2 regions of the Pseudomonas sp. F3-2 genome follow, and region 2 is predicted to be linked to the other one. Evidence: predicted binding sites of a transcription regulator. Region 2 holds the regulator's gene; the other holds the start of a gene.
The links. Region 2 encodes FliA, which starts transcription of late flagellar genes. Its sites were predicted from a motif close to CTAAAGTTTNNNNNNNNNNNGCCGNTAA; they were not measured.

Region 1 (3,410 bases), 580 kb from region 2:
GCAGCACCGAGCCGGCCATGCCGTCCAGCCCCTCGTTGACCCGCGAGGTGCGGTCGGCCGTTGACTGGCAACTGACCTTGGTCTTCTCCATCGCGCCGACGGCGGTGCTCACGCCCTGCTCCAGCCGCGACAGCATTTCGTTGATCTCCGAAGTGCTCTGCTGAGTGCGACCCGCCAGTGCCCGGACCTCATCGGCCACCACCGCGAAGCCACGGCCCTGCTCGCCTGCGCGCGCCGCCTCGATCGCGGCGTTGAGGGCCAACAGGTTGGTTTGCTGAGCGATTCCGCCGATCACGCCGAGCACGTCAGTGATGCGCTTGGCGTCGACCTGCATTTCCTGCACGTATTGGGTCGCGTCTTCAACCTCGGCCACCAGGGCCAGCACGCTGACCGAGGCCTGATCCACGACGTCCCGCGAACGTTGTGCGGCGTCGTTTGCCGACTGGGTAAAGCTGGCCGTCTGCGTCGCGCTTTCTGCCACGCTGTCGGCGGTGGCGCTCATCTCATTGATCGCCGTCACCGCCTGATCGGTCTCGGAGGCATGACGATTGAGAATCTGGTTGATGTTGCGCGACTGCTCCTGCAATTGCGCCAGACCGGCGGAAATCTGCTCGGTGCCGCTGCGCACTTCGACGATCATCGTCTGCTGGAACGCGATGAATTTGTTGACCGACTGACCGACGGCGTCCAGCTCGTCTTCGCCCTTGATCGGGATGCGCCGGGTCAGATCCGCCTCACCCGACGACAACGCGTCGATGTTAGTGCGCAACACGGTCAGGCGCGCCAGCAGGCGATTGAAGGCGAAGCCCAGCACCGCGAGCAAGAGAATCACCAGCGGAATCTGCAGCCAGCCCAGTGTTTTCAACACCTCGCTGCTGCTGGCCGTCAGCATCGCCGTCGGCAACGAGGTTGCGATCAGCCAGGGCGTGCCCACCACCGGGCGCAGGAAGAAGGTCAGATCGCCCAGTTGCGGGTCCTGATATTCCCGGGAATACACCGCGTCGCCGGACACTTGCGTGAGGCCGTCCTGAATGGCTTTGGCAAACATCGACTGACCGGTGAAGGCAGAAATGTTCTTGAGGATGATTTCGCCGGGAATGCTGCCCTGATTGGTCAGGACCTTGCCATCGCGCTCGACGATCATCACCTGGCCCTGGATTTCTTTTTCCTTCTCCTGAATCAGGCCGTTGAAGAAGCCGAGGGTCACGTCGATGGTCGAGACGCCGTACAGCGAGCCGTCCTTGTAGATGCCCATCGCGCAGTTGGTGCGCGGCTGCGGACTGGCTTCGTCCTGATACGCGGCCGCCCAGGCGCATTTGCCCTTGGGCGCGTTCTGGCCGGCACGGTGCCACGGCTGCTCCCAGTAGTTGGGCGCAGGGTCGGAGTTCCAGAACGTGCTGACCACCAGTTGGCCGCTGCCGTCACGGTGATAGAACGTGCTGTGCTTGTTGCGGCCGGGCGTGCGTTTGTCGGGCATTGGCCAGACACCGCCGCCGAACACTTTGGCATCGCCGTACTGGTCGACCATGCCCGGCAATACCTTGTCGATGGCATCGCTGTCCAGCAGCGGCACCGCCTGGGTGATGCCACGGGACTGCGCCTCGACGCGGGCAAGGTCCGAGAGAATCCGCGTGCCGATCTGGTCGACCTGGCTGAGCACGACCTTTTCCTGCGACGCCCGCACTTTGGGCGTGACAAAGTGTTCGATGCCCTGCTCGGTAATGACCGCGATCACCAGGATCAAGGCCACGAAGATGACCGTATAGCGCGCCTGCACTGTTTTAAACATCGTTGACTCCATGGCCTGAAATTTGTTGTTGTTTTGCACAACGCCAAAAGAGGTATCGACCGCAGCGCAGGAACGATGAGGCGCGCCGATGAAAGGCATCGGCGCGGCAGGCAATGCCTACTGAACGGGCAGGAAATTGAGGAACAGCAGGCTCTGGGCGTAATTCAGGCCGATGCGCCGGTAACGTTCGTCCAGCATCTGGGTGAGCAGATCCAGGCGCGCGACGATCTTGCCGAACTCGGTGGCAAAGCTGAGGTTGCTGCCCTCCTCCGAGATCTCGTTGGAGAACAGCATCAGCTCGCCGTTGGCGTTCTGCCGCTGGCTCAGCAGCCACGTCGCCTTCTCGATATTGCGCGCTGCGTTGCTCACGAACGTCGGGTTGATCTGGTCGGTCATGAAGAATTCGAGCCGCCCGCCGTGGGCCGTCACTAGCATGCTGCCGATGGCATAGATGAAGGCGCCGACCCGGTCGCCGAGAAACTCCGGGCTCAGTGCATAGCTCAAGGCCGCCAGATCCCGGCGTTTGCCCAGTTGACCGAGTGGCTTCTGCTGCTCGATGGCTTCGCGCACATTGCGCTCGGCCGAGCGAGCGTCGACGAAGCCTGACTTGCGCCACTCCGCCGGATTGCGCAGGTACAGCTTGTTCATCAGCAGGTACAGACTTTCGAGGTTGTCATGCATGGCCAGTGTGGCCATGCGATCGACGCTGGTCTGAAAGAATTCCTGAGGACGCGCTTCCTGGAACTGGGTGGCGACGTCACGGCCGTCCTGACGGGTGCAGCCACCGATGCAGAGCATGAGCAGGCATGACGCAAGCAGCGCACGAGCAGCGCGTCGCGCAAGGAAATATCGGGAAACACAGACCATGTATCGCAAGCTTCAACTCTCTGGACGTCGCGTGGATCGCTGCGTCCCGGCCATGCATAGAGCCGCAAACCGGAAAAAAGTGCGACACGGGCCTGAAATGTCCTGCAACGGCTGCGGTCGGAGGACAGTCACACATTTGACGCAGCTCTCGGCTTTCACCAAGCTAGCCCTCTTCACTTGCTCTCAGGAACACCCCGCGTGATGACCACAAGCCTGCACTGGCGCCGCTTTCTGTTTTGCCTCGCTCCGCTGATCGCTCTGCTCGCTGCCTGCGATGGCGGCGCGCCCAAAACCAGACCGTCCGAAGTCACCACATATGTCAGCGTGGAGTGGGACAAGCTGCCGCCGGTCAATGATGTGGACCTGATGGCGGGCTACAACAGCTGGTTCTCGGCGTGCAAGCGGCTGGCCAAGGATCCGGTCTGGGGCAGCACCTGTGCGCTGGCCGGGCAAGTGCCGCAGAACCCGGCCGCGGTGCGCGAGTTCCTCAAGAATCAGTTGCAGGTCTACAGCCTGCGCTCCTCGGAACATGGCGCCAACGGCTTGATCACCGGCTATTACGAACCCATCTACAAGGGCAGCGAGCAGCGCAACGATCAGCACCCGGTCGCCATCTATGGCGTGCCCGATGACCTGATCATCGTCAATCTGGACAGCATTTATCCCGAGCTCAAGGGCAAGCGTCTGCGTGGCCGTCTCGACGGACGCATCCTGCGCCCTTATGACGACGCCGCAACGATCGGCGAAAAAGGCG
Region 2 (3,410 bases):
GAATGTCGTTCAGGTGGCTGGCGACCTCGGCGGTCTCCTTCTCGCTGCGCGTCAGAAAACCATCGACGCGGCGGGCCAGATCACGAAACTCATCGGCACCGATCTCGCGACGCATGAAGCGTCCCCAATCGGCGCTCAAGGCCTTGGCATCGGCACTGAGGCCATTCATCAACGGCGTGCTCTGCTCGACCAGGTCCATGGTGCGGTTGGCCGCACCTTCCGTCAGCCTGACAACATACGACAGGCGTTCGGTGGCATCGGTGATCTGGGACACTTCTTCGGCTTGCGGCATGTGCGGGTCAATCTGGAAATTGACGATCGCACTGTGCAGCTCGCGCGTCAGTTTGCCGACTTCCTGATACAGGCCGCGATCCCGGGTCTGATTAAGCTCATGGATGAGTTGCACGGCATCGCCGAACTTGCCTTTTTCAAGGCTCGCGACGAGTTCTTGTGCATGTTTCTTCAGGGTCGACTCGAAGTCACCCATTGTCGAATCTTTGGAATCCATAGCGCCCTCGCAGCGGACATCAGCTATTGACGCGCTCGAATATCTTCTCGATCTTTTCTTTGAGCACTTGCGCGGTGAATGGCTTGACCACGTAGCCGTTCACACCGGCCTGAGCGGCTTCGATGATCTGCTCGCGCTTGGCTTCGGCAGTGACCATCAATACCGGCAAGTGACGCAGACGCTCGTCGGCGCGGACCTGACGCAACAGGTCGATGCCGGACATGCCGGGCATGTTCCAGTCAGTCACCAGAAAGTCAAAAGCCCCGCTCTGCAGCATCGGCAATGCGGTGGTACCGTCATCTGCTTCGGCCGTGTTGGTGAACCCAAGGTCACGCAACAGGTTTTTTATGATCCGCCGCATCGTTGAGAAGTCATCAACGATGAGGATTTTCATGTTCTTGTCCAATTCGACCTCCAAGCAGTCTTTAACGCGCCCAGCACCTGGACGCGCGTTCAATCAATACCGGCACAACCCAGTGATCGGCTCTACGAAAATAATAAGGGATGGTGCACATCGAGGGGTCACGAACACGGCGCAACAGGCCGTTCAAAGACCTGATCCGACCGGCTCCTGCCTTGTCTCTCCTGCTTCCCACACCACATTCAGCACAGCCGGTCTTACTTGCAACACGCGAACACCCTGTTCACGTGCGATGAATCAGCGCGCGCGCCACTCTCCCAACCGTCCACGCAACCGCGCGGCGCACTGGCTATGCAGCTGGCTGACCCGAGATTCGCTGACCCCCAGGACCTCACCGATTTCCTTGAGGTTCAGCTCTTCGTCGTAATACAGCGCCAGCACCAGGCGTTCACGCTCCGGCAGATTGGCGATGGCATCCGCCAGCGCAGCCTGGAAACGTTCGTCTTCCAGATCGCGCGACGGCTCCAGCGACTGGCTCGCGCCGTCCTCGTGCAGCCCTTCATGCTCGCCGTCCTGCAACAGGTCGTCGAAGCTGAACAGGCGACTGCCCAAGGTATCGTTCAAAATCCCGTAGTAATCATCGAGACTCAATTGAAGTTCGGCAGCAACCTCGTGATCTTTAGCGTCACGGCCGGTTTTTGCTTCAATTGCACGAATCGCGTCGCTGACCATGCGCGTATTCCGGTGAACCGAGCGTGGCGCCCAGTCGCCCTTGCGCACTTCGTCGAGCATCGCGCCGCGAATACGAATACCCGCGTAAGTCTCGAAACTCGCACCTTTGGTGGAGTCGTACTTGGTCGACACCTCGAGCAGACCGATCATGCCGGCCTGGATCAGGTCCTCGACCTGAACACTGGCCGGCAGTCGCGCCAGCAGGTGGTAAGCGATGCGCTTGACCAGCGGGGCATAACGCTCGATCAGTTCGTACTGGGAATCTTTGGATGATTTGCTGTACATGCGATAGCCACTTGCGGTCATGACACGGGCCCTGCGCTGGTCTGATGCACCAGGCGTTCAACGAAAAACTCAAGGTGACCGCGCGGGTTCGCCGGCAGCGGCCAGGTATCGACCTTCTGCGCGATGGCCTTGAACGCCAGCGCACATTTGGAACGCGGGAACGCTTCGTACACCGCACGCTGCTTCTGGACCGCCTTGCGCACGCACTCGTCGTACGGAACGGCGCCAACGTATTGCAGCGCGACATCGAGGAAACGGTCAGTCACTTTGGTCAGCTTGGCGAACAGGTTGCGCCCTTCCTGCGGGCTCTGCGCCATGTTGGCCAGCACGCGGAAGCGGTTCATGCCGTAGTCGCGATTGAGCAGCTTGATCAGCGCGTAAGCGTCAGTGATCGAAGTGGGCTCATCGCACACCACCAGCAGGACTTCCTGAGCGGCGCGCACGAAGCTGACCACCGACTCGCCGATCCCGGCAGCGGTATCGATCACCAGCACATCCAGGTTGTCGCCGATGTCGCTGAACGCCTGAATCAGACCGGCATGCTGCGCCGGAGTCAGGTGCACCATGCTCTGCGTGCCGGAAGCGGCCGGCACGATGCGTACGCCGCCCGGCCCCTGCAGCAGCACGTCGCGCAGCTCGCAGCGGCCCTCGATGACATCCGCAAGCGTGCGTTTGGGCGTCAGCCCCAGCAATACGTCGACGTTGGCCAGACCCAGATCGGCGTCCAGCAACATGACGCGACGCCCGAGCTCGGCCAGCGCCAGTGAAAGATTCACTGAAACGTTGGTCTTGCCGACGCCACCTTTGCCACCGGTCACCGCGATAACCTGTACGGGATGCATGCTGCCCATGTTAATTTTTTACCTTGTCTTGCTTAGACCTAAGCCACATGTAGGGCTGCACGTTCAGAGTGTGAACAATGCCTGGCAGACCATCGATGCAGGTATATTCCAGTGTCATTTTCCCTACCTAGCCCGCACGCTTGCCGGGACTGTGATAAAGATCCGCAAACATATCCGCCATCGCTTCCTCGCTAGGCTCCTCCTGCATCTGCACACTGACAGCCCGGCTTACCAACTGGTGCCGGCGTGGCAAATGCAGATCATCCGGTATCCGTGGACCATCGGTGAGATAGGCCACAGGCAGTTCGTGAGTGACCGCCAGGCTGAGGACTTCGCCCAGGCTGGCCGTCTCGTCGAGTTTGGTCAGGATGCACCCGGCCAGACCGCAACGTTTGTAACTGTGATACGCCGCCGTCAGCACCTGCTTCTGGCTGGTGGTGGCCAATACCAGATAGTTGCGGGCACGGATGCCACGACCGGCGAGGCTTTCCAACTGCAGGCGCAAGGCCGGATCGCTGGCTTGCAGGCCCGCGGTGTCGATCAACACCACGCGCTTGCGCAGCAGCGGCTCCAGCGCCTGCGCCAGAGACTGGCCCGGATCGACGTGCGTCACTGGCACGTTGAGGATCCGGCCCAGGGTTTTAAGCTGTTCCTGAGCACCGATACGGAAACTGTCCATGCT

Region 1: a site for FliA is predicted at 1,842-1,869, ahead of AAGQ88_RS15935 (methyl-accepting chemotaxis protein). Genes of this name have one in related genera too.

What each region holds. Positions count from the first base shown of each region.
Region 1 is NZ_CP152388.1:3,504,851-3,508,260, forward strand. Features, by position in the region: gene AAGQ88_RS15935 (methyl-accepting chemotaxis protein) at 1-1,789, opposite strand, end outside; gene AAGQ88_RS15940 (hypothetical protein) at 1,907-2,656, opposite strand; gene AAGQ88_RS15945 (MltA domain-containing protein) at 2,858-3,410, shown strand, end outside.
Region 2 is NZ_CP152388.1:4,087,735-4,091,144, forward strand. Features, by position in the region: gene AAGQ88_RS18485 (protein phosphatase CheZ) at 1-508, opposite strand, end outside; gene AAGQ88_RS18490 (chemotaxis response regulator CheY) at 528-902, opposite strand; gene fliA (RNA polymerase sigma factor FliA) at 1,167-1,907, opposite strand; gene fleN (flagellar synthesis regulator FleN) at 1,904-2,737, opposite strand; gene flhF (flagellar biosynthesis protein FlhF) at 2,856-3,410, opposite strand, start outside.